Regions from separate parts of the Mesorhizobium sp. M0518 genome, predicted to be linked through region 1. Evidence: predicted binding sites of a transcription regulator. Region 1 holds the regulator's gene; the other holds the start of a gene.
What was found. The regulator LexA, encoded in region 1, represses DNA repair genes until DNA is damaged. The targets are predictions, from matches to a motif close to TGTTCNNNNTGTGTTCNG.

Region 1 (6,809 bases):
GCCTATGTGCAGATAGCCGGTGGGCGAGGGGGCAAAACGGGTGACGACCTTGTCGGACATGGAACTCTCGGAAACCATCTGAAGCGGGTGCGGTTGCGCGGACTTTCGCGCGCCCGGCGTTCATGTAGCATAGGGTGTCGAGGGCGCAAGGGGCAGACCCGATGGCTGGACGAGGCTGGGGCTCGGATCAGGGCGAGGACGCTGCCATCGGCGTCAGCGAACGGTCCCTCTTTGCGCCTCTGCCATTGCCGTCGCCCCTCCTGCCGGATCCCGGCCAAGCGCCGTTACAAGCGGATGTCGCCGCCTCTGTTCCTGTTGCCGAAACCGGCAGGATCGTTCGCGTGCGCCGGCAAATCAGCCTGACATCACTGCCTCGCCTGCGCCACAGCGTGAACACGGCGGCGAGCCTGGAACTCGACCGGGGCGTGGCCTTCCTGCTGGTGCCGGTCTGCCTGGCGATCGGAGCGATCGGCTATTTTTCGCTGACGGCTGAACCCGACTTTGCGAGACCTGTCGCGGTTGTCATTCTGACGGGGATCTGTGCGCTGGTCTCGCGCTCATGGCCAAAGACCCATCTGTGTTTCATGGCGGCACTTTTGTGCGCCCTAGGACTGCTTGCTGCCAAGGTCGAGACGTGGCGTGCGGGCACACAAATGTTGGGCTCGGAAATTTCGACGCAAGTCACCGGCCGCGTCGTCTCGCTCGACCGGATGGAAACCGGCCGTATCCGGCTGACCATCGACGTGACATCGACCGCAAGACCGAAACTGCGCTATGCGCCGGAACGGGTGCGGCTTTCGGCACGCAAGATCCCGGCTGACGTGACCGCCGGCTCCCTCATCACCGGATATGCCAAGCTCTTGCCGCCGACCGGGCCGGTGCGGCCGGACAGCTATGACTTCTCCTTCGACAGCTACTTTGCCGGCATCGGTGGCAGCGGGTTCTTTCTCGGCAATCCAAAGCTTGTCGTCAACGATGACGGCGACATGCCGCTGCCGGCCCGAATTTCCTCTAGCGTGGAAAATGCCCGTGAAGGCATCGCCGACCATATCAGGGCGAGCGTCGGCGGCGCCGAAGGCGAGATCGCCGCGGCGCTGATCGTCGGCGTGCGCGCCGGCATTCCCGATGACATCAATGAGGCGATGCGACGTACCGGCATCTACCACATCATCTCCATTTCGGGACTGCACATGGCTCTGGTCGCAGGCACCATCATGGGTTTGCTGCGCGGCGCCTTCGCCTTGTTTCCCGACTTTTCCGCGCGTCGCCCGGTCAAGAAGTATGCCGCCGCCGCCGCACTGTTCTCGATCGCGGCCTATCTCATCATCTCGGGAGTCGTCGTTGCCGCCGAGCGCAGCTTCATCATGCTGGCGGTGATGCTGATTGCCGTGCTGTTCGATCGAGCAGCACTCACCATGCGCAATCTGGCGATCTCGGCGATCGCCGTCATCGTGGTGTCGCCGCATGAGGTGGTCGGCCCGAGTTTTCAGATGTCGTTCGCCGCGACCGCGGCTCTGGTCGGCGCCTATGCCGGCTGGGCGGATCACCGCGCGGGAAAAGCAAGACCGCCGCCGCCAAAGCGATCCGTGCCCGGTTTCCTGACGCGAAAATTCCTGCTGGCGGCAACCGGCCTTGCCATGACCTCGATCATCGCGGGAAGCGCGACGACGCTGTTTGCCATCTGGCATTTTCAGCGTGTCTCGCCGCTCAGCCTGTTTGCCAATCTCGCGGTAATGCCGATCGTCACCGTCGTCATGTTCCTGGCCGTCGCCAGCGCGCTGTTGATGCCTTTCGGATTGGATTGGCCGGCTCTCTACCTGATGGGTAAGGGCCTGACGATGATGATCGCCATATCAGGCTGGATCTCCGAGCGTTCGCCTGTCGATGGGGTCGGGCTGATTTCGCAGCAGTCGGTCCTGTTGGTGGCAATTGCCCTGGTCATCGCGACAATGGCGACAACTTGGCTGCGGCTCGCTGCTCTGCCATTCGCGCTGGCAGGCTTGCTGACCGTCTCGGATACGCGCACGCCGGATGTGCTAATCTCGGAAGACGCCCGGCTGGTGGCGTTGCCGATCGGTGGCGGCGAGCTTGCCGTCAGCCGGGAACGGCCGAACGAATACACCGTCGACAACTGGAAACGCGCCCTGACATCAGAAACCATCGTCGTGCCAGAGGTGTTCGACAACAGCGATGGGCAATTCGATGTCGCGGATGCCGTTGATCTGCCGCTGGGATCGCCGTTCTATTGCTCCTCAGGCGTTTGCGTGGCCAGGCACATGTCCGGTGCGATCATTGCCTATGTCGAGGACCGCAAGGACGCCTGGAAAGCCTGCGGCTTCGCCGAGCTGATCGTCATCAATGACGCCACCGCGTATGACGCCTGTCACAATCCGCTGGTTCTCGTCATCACCAAGCGGCAACTGGCTCGCAAAGGCAGTGCCGCGGTCTTCTTCGATCGCCAATCGGCGACCACGCCGGCGACGATCAGCTTCGCGGTGGACAGCCCATATCGGCCCTGGCACACGCAACGCAAATACTCTCGTGAGGCAAGGGGGCTGGCACCCTTCAAGAAACCGGAGAAGCCAGCGGCCAACCCACAGCCGCCTCAGTAGCGGCGGATCAGGCCGACGAGCTTGCCTTGCACCTTGACCCTGTCCGGGCCGAAAATACGGGTTTCATAGGCCGGATTGGCGGCTTCGAGAGCAATCGAAGCGCCCTTGCGGCGGAACCGCTTCAGCGTCGCTTCCTCTTCATCGACCAGCGCCACGATGATCTCGCCGGGGCTCGCCGTGTCGGCATTGCGGATGATGACGGTGTCGCCGTCGAAGATACCGGCCTCGATCATCGAGTCTCCCTTGACCTCCAGCGCATAGTGGGCGCCGCCCATGATCATGTCCGGCGGCACCGAGATCGAATGCGTCTGATGCTGGATGGCATCGATCGGCACACCGGCGGCGATACGGCCCATGACCGGGATCGACACGGCGGAGACCGCATCGTCATCATTGCCGGGCGAGGGCATCCGCGAAGGCGCCGGCTTGATCTGCCGGCCAAGGGCGCCACCCTGACCGAGACTGCCCTGGATGACGCTTGGCGAAAACTTCTTTGCCGCGTTGAGACCGGGCGCGATCGAGTCCGGCAATCGCAGCACTTCCAGCGCGCGTGCCCGGTTGGGCAACCGGCGAATAAAGCCGCGCTCCTCAAGTGCGGTGATCAGCCGATGAATCCCGGATTTGGAGGCAAGGTCAAGCGCCTCCTTCATCTCGTCGAAGGATGGCGGAATGCCGCTCTCCTTCAGGCGTTCATGGATGAACATCAGCAGTTCATGTTGCTTGCGCGTCAGCATGGCGGCCCCCAGGTTACCTGAAACCAGAATCGAAAAACAAACCCAGAACAAACCCTATCTGTTCCAGTTGTGTTCTGCAACCGTTTAAAGTTTAATGAATTTGTTAAGGCTGCTGAAATTATTTGGCGCTTGCCAGCGGGTCGCGATCAACAGGCGCTAGGCACGGCGATGCGCCTGTTCCCATTGAAATTATTATGGTTAATGACCTGTGGCTCATCCTCGACCCAAGGCTTGGCATTATCAGTCTATCGACCTCCACAAAGGACGATATCAATCTTCGGGACGTTCGTTTGCCGTGAACGAAACGGAGCCAAAACGCCAACGTCTGTTGGCATTTGTGGCTGGAAATTCAGCCCTCCGTCATCTGCCAGGCAGTGAGGGCGGCGGCGGTGGATCGCGGGGATCGTTGCGTCAGGTAACGGCTTCCTTGACCGCGAAACGGCGGTCCTTCCATGCGCCCGTGCGCAGAATACCCTCCAGCACCTCAACCGCCAGCCACACATCCTTGTAGCCGACATAGAGCGGCGTGAAGCCGAAACGGATGGTCGATGGCGCACGAAAATCACCGATGACGCCGCGCTCGATCAGCGCCCGCATGATTTGATAGCCGTGATCGTGAAGGAACGACACCTGGCTGCCGCGCCTGGTCGCGTCGCGGGTGGTCTCCAGCGTGAGACCGTAGGCGCCGCACCTGGCTTCGACGAGCTGGATGAACAGTTCTGTCAACGCGACACTCTTCTTTCGCAATGCCGCCATGTCGACGTCATTCCAGATGGCAAGCGCGCCTTTGAGCGCCCGCATCGACAGGATCGGCTGAGTGCCGCACAAAAAGCGGCGGATGCCGGTGCCGGCAACATAACCCCGTTCGAAGGCAAAGGGCCGCGCATGGCCCCACCAGCCGCTGAGCGGCTGGCTGATATCGCCGTGGTGGCGCTGCGCGGCATAGATGAAGGCCGGTGCGCCCGGACCGCCGTTGAGGTACTTGTAGGTGCAGCCGATGGCGAAATCGGCATTTGCGTGATCGAGCTCGACGGGCAGGGCGCCGGCGGTGTGGCAAAGATCCCAGACGATCAGCGCTCCGGCCGCATGAGCTTTGCGCGTCAGCGCCGCCATGTCGCGCAGTTCACCCGATTTGTAATTGACGTGATTGACCAGCACCACCGCGACGTTTTCGTCGATCAGCTCTTCGATGGTCGGCGCGTCGACACCCGCGAGGCGCAGCAGGACGCCATCCCGGGTCGAGGCCACGCCTTCGGCGATGTACAGGTCGGTGGGAAAACTGTCACCTTCGGCGACGATGGCCGACCGGCCGGGCCGCATCTCCATCGCCGCGTGCAGCACCTTGTAGATGTTGGTCGATGTCGTGTCGCAGACAACGGTCTGGCCGGCCGCGGCTCCTATCAGGCGTCCGAGCTGGTCGCCGAGTTCGATTGGCATCTCGAACCATCCGGCCGTGTTCCAAGCTCGGATGAGATCCTGGGCCCATTCTTGGGTCGCCGCCTGCTGCAGCTCGCTGAAAACGGCATGAGACGCTGCCCCCAGTGAATTGCCGTCGAGATAGATCATCCCCTCCGGCAGAATGAAACGGTCGCGCATGGCCCGCAGCGGATCCGTGGCATCCATCGCTTCGACTGCGGCGAGATCAGGAATTCCACTCATGGTCGGTCAGTCCCCGGTTGTTCGCGAAGGGTTTTCCGCCACAGCGCGTCCCCTCGGTGTGCCTGTTTTCATTTCGACGTCAGAGCCGGGTGCGGACCGTCCACAGCTCCGGGAACAGCACGACCTCGAGCATTTTCTTCAGATACGAAGCACCCGACGTGCCGCCGGTGCCGCGTTTCAGGCCGATGATGCGCTCCACCGTGGTGACGTGGTTGAAGCGCCAGCGGCGGAAGTAGTCCTCGAAGTCGACCAGCTTCTCGGCCAGTTCGTAGAACATCCAGTAGCGCTGCGGATCGCGGTAGATGGTCTGCCAGGCGACCAGCACCTCTTCATTCTCGGTTCGCGTCTCACGCCAGTCCGTGCGCCTGGCATCGGCACCGATGTCGAATCCGTTGCGCGCCAAAAGCAGCAGTGCCTCGTCATAGAGCGACGGCTCGGCCAGGATCGCTTCCAGCTTCCCGCTCAGGTCGGGCCGATGCTTGTGCGGCCCGAGCATTGCCAGGTTTCGGTTGCCGGCCATGAACTCGATGGCGCGATACTGCCAGGACTGGAAACCCGAGGACTGGCCGAGCGCGTCGCGGAACTCGGTGTATTCGCTGGGCGTCATCGTCCGCAGCACGTCCCAGGCATTGTTCAGCTGCTCGAAGATGCGCGCAACGCGCGACAGCATCTTGAAGCTCGGCTCGAGCCGGTCGGCGCGGATGGAACGGATCGCGGCGCCAATCTCGTGCAGAGCAAGCTTCATCCAGAGCTCGGAGGTCTGATGCTGGATGATGAACAGCATCTCGTCATGCGCCGATGACAGCGGCGTCTGGGCCTCCAGCACTTTCTCCAGGTGCAGGTAGTCGCTGTAGGACATGCGCTCCTTGAACGACATCTGGGCGCCTTCGGACGCCGGATCGTACGGTTGGCTCAATTGATTTTCTCCGTGCGCAGCCGGAAGCGCTGGATCTTTCCGGTCTGGGTCTTGGGCAGAGCGGCGATGAATTTTACCGATCGCGGATATTTATAGGGCGCGATCGTTGCCTTGACATGGTCCTGCAGGCGCTTGGTGGTGAGGGCGTCGGGCGCGACGCCCTGCACCAGCACGACATGCGCCTCGACGATCTGGCCGCGTTCGGCGTCCTCTGCACCGATCACCGCGCATTCGGCGACGTCCGGATGCGCCAGCAGCGCCGCCTCGACCTCGGGACCGGCGATGTTGTAGCCGGCGCTGACGATCATGTCGTCGGAGCGTGCGGCGAAATGGAAGAAGCCGTCCTCGTCCTGCGTGAAGGTGTCGCCGGTGAGGTTCCAGCCGTCGCGCACATATTCCTTCTGCCTGTCATCGGCCATGTAGCGGCAGCCGGTCGGGCCGCGCACCGCCAGCCTGCCGGTCGTGCCGCGCGGCACCTCGCGCATCTCGTCATCGACGATGCGCGCCTCATAGCCGCCCACCGGCTTGCCGGTCGACGCAGGCCTCATGTCATCGAAGCGGTTGGAGATGAAGATGTGCAGCATTTCGGTGGCGCCGATGCCGTCGAGGATCGGCTTGCCGGTCTTTTGCGTCCACTCTTCGAAAACCGGGGCGGGCAAGGTTTCGCCGGCCGAAACGGCGACGCGCAGCGACGACAGGTCGGCACCTTCATCCATGGCCTTCAGCATGGCGCGGTAGGCAGTCGGCGCGGTGAAGGAGATCGTCGCTTTGTAGGTCTCGATGATGTGGATCATGTTGGGTGGCGTCGCCTGCTCCAGCAGCGTCGCCGCCGCACCGAAGCGCAGGGGAAAGATAGCGAGCCCGCCAAGGCCGAAGGTGAAGGCCAGC
Region 2 (6,809 bases), on a different contig from region 1:
TTTCCTCGAGACGCCGTTTCAATTCCGGATTGATCCCACGGATCAGCATGTCACCCATAGACACCTCCTACGTGATATCACTGATATCACAGCAAGTCGGTATTTTCAATCGAAGGTTCGTGAAGCTGAACCGCCGAGGCTGATCGGAGGGGCCGTGCTCCGACAGAGCATGCCCTATCCCACCAGCTTGCCCGGCGCTTTGTCCTTGGCGAGCTTCTTGAATTTCTTCACCACCATGTCGCGCTTCAGCTTCGAGATGTGGTCGATGAACAGGACGCCATTGAGGTGGTCGATCTCATGCTGCAGGCAGGTGGCCATCAGGCCCTCGGCCTCCATCTCCTGCAGCTTGCCGTCGCGGTCGAGATACTTGACCCGTACGGCGGCCGGGCGTTCGACCTCGGCGTAATAATCCGGGATCGACAGGCAGCCTTCCTCGTAGACGGAGCGCGCATCGGCGCTCTCCAGGATTTCCGGATTGATGAAGACATGCGGCGCCGGCGTCTCGTCTTCCTTGGCGAGATCGATCACCAGCAAGCGCAGCGGCTCGCCGATCTGGATTGCCGCCAGACCGATGCCCGGTGCGTCATACATGGTCGCCAGCATGTCGTCGGCTAATTTGCGCAGGGGCGCGTCGACACGCTCCACCGGTTGGGAAACCTGGCGCAGGATGGGGTCGGGAAGGATGATGAGCGGCTTGATCGGCATGGCGTTCCACGTAAGACCTCCAGCGAAAAGCGTCAACCGGTTGGCATGAGGCTCGTTCACGTTTTGATCTGTGCTATCGCGGCGAATCGTCTATGCTGTCCACATGAATGATTTGAGCACCATCCTTTCGGAGCCTGTCGCCCGGCTTGGCGCCACAACCATCACGCTCGGCCATGCGCTGGCCTTCGGCGCTTTGCTGTTTCTGGCCCTGTTCGTGGCGCTGGTCATTGCGCTGTGGCGGTCGGCGAAGGCGCGCGCCGTGGCGGCTGCGGAAGCCGCCGATCATGCCCGCGATGCCGAGGCGCGGATGGCCGGAATTCTGCAAAGCCAGGCCGAAATGCAGGGTCGCATGGGCGCCATTGCGGAAGTGTTCGGCGCACGGCAGGCGGAGCTGACGCAATCGATCGGCCAGCGCCTGGACGCCATGACCGGCCGGCTCGGCCAGACCATGACCGAGCAGACGAAATCCACGCATGAGAGCCTGGCCAAGTTGCAGGAGCGGCTGGCTATCATCGATGTCGCGCAGGGCAACATCCAATCGCTCGCCGGCCAGGTCGTGCAGCTGCAGGCGATCCTCTCCAACAAGCAGACGCGCGGTGCTTTCGGCCAGTCGCGCATGGAGGCGATCGTTGCCGACGGCCTGCCGCATGGCGCCTATGAATTCCAGGCGACGCTGTCGAACGGCAGCCGTCCCGACTGCCTGGTGAAGATGCCGAACGGCGCGCCGTCGCTGGCCATCGACGCCAAGTTTCCGCTCGAGGCCTGGAATGCCATCCGCGCCGCCGACGGCGCCGACCTGCAGAAGGCCGCCTCGCAGGCCTTCCGCCGCGACATCGAGATCCATGTCCGCGATATCTCGGAAAAATACCTGATCCAGGGCGAGACGCAGGACACGGCCTTCATGTTCGTGCCGTCGGAATCGGTGTTCGCCGAGATCCACGAGAATTTCGAGGCGATCGTCCATAAGGCGCACCGTGCCCGAATCGTCATCGTCTCGCCGTCGCTGCTGATGCTGTCGATCCAGGTCATCCAGGCGATCCTCAAGGATGCCCGCATGCGCGAACAGGCGCATCTGATCCAGGGCGAGGTCATTCGGCTGATGGAGGATGTCGCGCGTGTCGATGAGCGGGTGCGCAAGCTGCAGGTCCATTTCGGCCAGTCGGCCAAGGACATCGACGACATCCTGGTTTCGACGTCGAAGGTCACCAAGCGCGGCCAGAAGATCGAAGCGCTGGAGTTCGGCGCGCAGCCCGACGGCGATGCCGCCGCGGACGCAGCGTCACGGGCTCCCGCCGCGAAAGTCGATACTGGCGCGCGCGTTGCCGATTCGAAAACCGGGCAGCTCAGGCTGAGGGTCGTCGAAGGCGACGACTGAGCAGCAGCGCCGGATCCGCCCTACTGCTCTTCCTTGGTCGTCATACCTGGGAATTCCGGCAACCAGGGCAGCGCCGAGCGGTGCCAGCTTTGCCGTCTCGGGACCAGCTGTTCACGTTGCCGCGCCGTGCCGACCCGGATGCCATAAACCTTCGGCCCGTCGCCAACCGATGTCGCGTAGAGATGCGAGCCGCACTCGCCGCAAAAGCCCTGCGCGCGCTTGTCGCCGCTCGATCCTGTCTTGATATAGACCTTTGGCGCACCCTTGGTGATCCGGTAGTGGCCTTCCGGCGCGCCCACGGTCACGCGAAAAGCCGTTCCGGTCAGTTGTTGGCAATCGGTGCAGTGGCAGATTCCGGTGTTCTCCGGGTCGACCTCCGCCTCGTAGGTGATGGCGCCACAATGGCAGCCGCCGTCGATTTTCATCTTCGCTCCTCCAAAGTCCCTTTAATCCTAGCGGGGGAAGACCGTGAGGCAATGGCGCAGCGCTAGTCCAGAGCCGGATCGGATGCGTTCTCGATCAGCCTGCGCCGCTGCTCCCAGGTGCCTGACGTCTGCGGCTTGACGAACAGCCGTGTGATCTCCGGCATCTCCTTCTTCAGCTGCGCCTCCAGGCGCTCGACGCAAGCTTCGATCTCGGGCGCCGTCAAATGGTCCTCGAACTCGATGCTCAGGCCGGCGACGATCTCTGCCGGCCCCATATGGACGGTCAGGACGCCGTTCGCCCGCTGCACCGCCGGATCCTGCTGGGCGATCGCCAGCACCTTCATCTGCACCTCGAGCGAGGCCGGCTCGCCGATCAGCAGGCCCTTGCTTTCGCGGGCCAGGAAGATTGCCGTCGCGCCCAGGATCAGCCCAATGCCGATGGAGGCGGCGCCGTCGAGTTCCGGCATCTCCAGAACTTCCGCCGCCAGGATGCCGGCGAACGCGACGATCAGGCCGAGAAGTGCTGCGCTGTCCTCGAACAGCACGGTGTAGACGCTCGGGTCCTTGCTCGACTGCACCGCCCGCAGCCAGCCCTGCTTGCCCTTCTGCTGGCGGAACTCTTTCAGCGCCACCCACCACGAACTGCCTTCGAACAGGAAGGAAAGGCCGAGCACGATGTAGGTCACCTCGGCGTTGGCGACCGGCTCCGGCGCCATCATATGGATCACGCCTTCGTAGAACGACACGCCGGCGCCCAGCGCGAAGACGAGGAGCGCGACGATGAAGCTCCAGAAGTAGAGTTCCCGGCCGTGACCGAGAGGATGCGTCCGGTCGGCCGGGCGGGCGGCACGGTGCATGCCGTAGAGCAGCAGGCCGCCATTGCCGGTATCGACCAGCGAATGCACGCCCTCCGACAGCATCGCCGAACTGCCGGTAAAGGCGGCGGCGGCGAACTTGGTCAGCGCGATGGCGAAATTGCCGGCGAGCGCCGCGTAGATCACCTTTTTTGAGCCGCCGTGCCCGGCCATGGTGCTGTCCCCATTCGATGCACACCCAGTCTAATGGTCAGATGGAAGAAGCTCCACAGCCACCACAACGTGTGAACCGCTGGCTCGTTCAAAAACGGCGGTCGTTAAAGAGGTTTGTCGTTAGAGACTGGTAGGCAGAACGACTACTCGATGATCTCGCTGGTCCACACCTTGAAGCCGGCAAGCGTTCCCGGCCCGAATATATGGGTCAACGGAACGTCGGCGGCGTCGCGGCCGGAGGCGATCAGGATGCGGCCGATGCGCGGTGCATTGTTGCGCGGGTCGAAGACATGCCAGCGGCCGCCGAGATAGACTTCCATCCAGGCGCAGAAATCCATGCTCGCCCATGGTTTCGGCATACCGATGTCGCTGATGTAGCCGGTGCAATAGCGCGTCGGGATGTTGAGTGCCCGGCAGAAGGTGACCGCGAGATGCGCATAGTCGCGGCACACGCCGCTCTGTTCGCGATAGGCTTCCGCGGCGGTGCGTGTCGGCCGAGCATTGCCGTAGTTGAAGACGATGTGATTGTGGACGAAGTCGCAGACCGCCTGCACGCGCGGAATGCCCAGCGGCGTGTTGCCGAACAGCCGCCACGCTTCATCAGCCAGAAGGTCGCTTTCGCAAAAACGGCTGGGCAGCAGAAACAGCAGCGTGTCCGCCGGCAGATCGCGCACCTCGTGCTGCCAGGCCATCAGGTCGCCCATCTCGAAAGTGCCGGGATCGCGGATCACCGCGTCGGTGCCGAAGGTGAAACGCCCGGGCGGCGCAACGAACCGGTTGCACCAGTTGCCGAAACTGTCGCGATAGCTTTCGATCGGCACCGGCGGGTTGGAGATCAGGAAATCCGGCCGCTCGAGATCGGAGGCACGCGAATAGTGGACATTCAGCATTGCGATGAGCGGCGTTTCCTGCGGAAAGTCGAAGCTCATCTCGCAGCCGATGTGAATTCGCATTGTCGTCCTGACGGCCTGCCTGACGATCACCGGGCGGAGGCACGGGTTGATGCTGCAGTGCGAAGACAACCATGGCATGGACCGCCATGGTTTACGAGCAAATTAGAAACCGGTTGAAAGCGAGCCGCTGACGGCGGCAGCAGTCGCTAACCCCTTGCAGTCCGGCGGTTCTCTTGTTTCACTTCGCTTCCCACATCAGGAGGAACGAATCATGGCTAAAGGTGCGATGAAGGCAGGCAAGGAAGCCCGCAAGCCGAAGAAGGACGCCAAGAAGCCCGCCCCGGCTCCGGCCCTGAAGGCGCCGCCGGTGAAGGCGATGAAGCTCAAGGACAAGTAAGTCCGGCCGATTTGCTTCGAAATGGGATTGCGACCGGCAGCGCTGTTGCCGGTCGTTGTTGATCGAGCGCCCGAAATTCCTATATTGGCATGGCGGGGACGACCTCGCGCTTCCCCAAAATCCGGATGGGACGACCCGCCATTGTTTGACTGATCGTCGGACGCCGAAAATCACTTTTCGGTCCGATGCTCTGATGGAGCGTTGTCGATGTCTTGGATTCTTCTCTTTTTTGCCGGCCTGTTCGAGATCGGCTGGGCAATCGGCCTCAAATACACCGATGGCTTCTCGAAGCTGGTGCCGACCGTGCTGACCGTTGCCTCGATGGTCGTCAGCCTCACTCTGCTCGGCCTGGCGCTGAAGGCGCTGCCCGTCGGCACCGCCTATGCGGTGTGGACCGGCATCGGCACCGTCGGTACGGCACTGCTCGGCATCTGGCTGCTCGGCGAACCAGCCACCGCGATCAGGCTGGCCTGCATTGCGCTCATTGTCTGCGGCATCATGGGATTGAAGTTCGCCGCCTGACCGATAGCGCTTCTTGTTTTATGCATGTCGTCCTCCCAAAACCGGGACCACTTATGGGCGACATGCATGGGACAAACACAATCAGGGCCGCTGCGAGGCGACCCTGATTCTCGAAGCCGATTGCTTCGTAGCCTGGAGGCTAGCGGGCCGAGAAGCCCGGCGGCGTCCTGCCGGTGCGCTGCTTGCGTGCCGCATAACGCGCGTCACGCTTGGCCTTGCGCTCGGCTTCATCGGCCAGAAAACGGGCGATGCGCTCGTTCTCTTCGGATTCCCGAATCTTGGCCTCAGCCTGTGCAGCTTCCTCGGCGGCGATACGTGCCGCTTCGGCTGCTGCCTCGCGCTCGGCCTTCTCGACCGCTTCGCGTGCCAGCTTCTCCTGCTTCAGCCGGGCCTTTTCGGCCTCGCGGATTTCGCGAGCCGCAAGGATAGCCTTGCGTTCAGCCTGCCGCGCCAGCACTGCGGGATCATCCGCCGCCGGCTTTGCCTTGAAGCGCTCGAGGAGCGCCTTCTTTGCCTCGTTTGCGGCGTTGCGCCGCTCGAAAACGTCTTTTTCCCTGTAGATAGCCAAGTCCACTTCCCTGAAGTCAATTCGCGACGCTTACATACGCGCGAAAACCGAGAGTTCAAGCGCCAAAACGGCATGGCAGCCATGAAATTGTCGGCTGTTGCAGCCGGGAGACGCCTTTGGAGCAATTCCAGGAGAAGTGTGAAGCGGTTTTCCCGGGAAAAGCGCGCAGCGCTTTCCCTTGGGAATTGCGACGAAGAGATAGAGTCGAAAACGACATGCACTGTTCACCGTCGCCCCTCTGGCAGCGAGGTTGGCGGATGGCTACGTCTAGCGGCAAATTCCAACATCAGGATGACATTAGATGGAACTCGGTCTCTACACCTTCGCCGACGTCAGCCCGCAGCCGGGCCCCGGCGCAATCGGCCCGCATGAGCGGCTGCGCAACCTGATCGAGGAGGTCGAACTGGCCGACCAGGTCGGCCTCGACGTCTTCGGCCTCGGCGAGCATCACCGGCCCGACTATGCCGCCTCCGCACCGGTCGTGGCCTTGGCCGCGGCGGCCGAGCGTTCGAAGCGCATCAAGCTGACCAGCGCGGTCACCGTTCTGTCCTCCGACGACCCGGTGCGCGTTTTCCAGCAATTCGCCACGCTCGATCTTCTGTCGGGCGGCCGCGCCGAGATCATGGCCGGGCGCGGCTCGTTCATCGAATCCTTCCCGCTGTTCGGTTACAACCTCGAGGACTATGACGAGCTGTTCGCCGAAAAGCTCGATCTGCTGCTTGCCATCCGCGACAGCGTGAAGGTCACCTGGTCCGGCAATCTGCGCGCGCCGATCAACGATCGCGGCGTTTATCCCCGGCCCTTCCAGGACAGGCTGCCGGTCTGGATCGCCATTGGCGGCACGCCGCAGTCTGCCGCCCGCGCTGGCGCGCTCGGCCTGCCGCTGGCGCTCGCCA

Region 2: a site for LexA is predicted at 759-776, ahead of NKI66_RS13830 (DNA recombination protein RmuC). Genes of this name have one in related genera too.

What each region holds. Positions count from the first base shown of each region.
Region 1 is NZ_JAMYQY010000019.1:93,901-100,709, forward strand. It holds gene gltX (glutamate--tRNA ligase) at 1-60, opposite strand, end outside; gene NKI66_RS24745 (ComEC/Rec2 family competence protein) at 162-2,612, shown strand; gene lexA (transcriptional repressor LexA) at 2,606-3,346, opposite strand; gene kynU (kynureninase) at 3,758-5,005, opposite strand; gene kynA (tryptophan 2,3-dioxygenase) at 5,085-5,921, opposite strand; gene NKI66_RS24765 (AMP-binding protein) at 5,918-6,809, opposite strand, start outside.
Region 2 is NZ_JAMYQY010000008.1:113,097-119,905, reverse strand. It holds gene NKI66_RS13840 (hypothetical protein) at 1-58, opposite strand, end outside; gene def (peptide deformylase) at 175-705, opposite strand; gene NKI66_RS13830 (DNA recombination protein RmuC) at 809-2,080, shown strand; gene NKI66_RS13825 (GFA family protein) at 2,101-2,505, opposite strand; gene NKI66_RS13820 (cation diffusion facilitator family transporter) at 2,568-3,533, opposite strand; gene NKI66_RS13815 (transglutaminase-like domain-containing protein) at 3,677-4,486, opposite strand; gene NKI66_RS13810 (hypothetical protein) at 4,698-4,823, shown strand; gene sugE (quaternary ammonium compound efflux SMR transporter SugE) at 5,031-5,345, shown strand; gene NKI66_RS13800 (DUF6481 family protein) at 5,485-5,913, opposite strand; gene NKI66_RS13795 (LLM class flavin-dependent oxidoreductase) at 6,215-6,809, shown strand, end outside.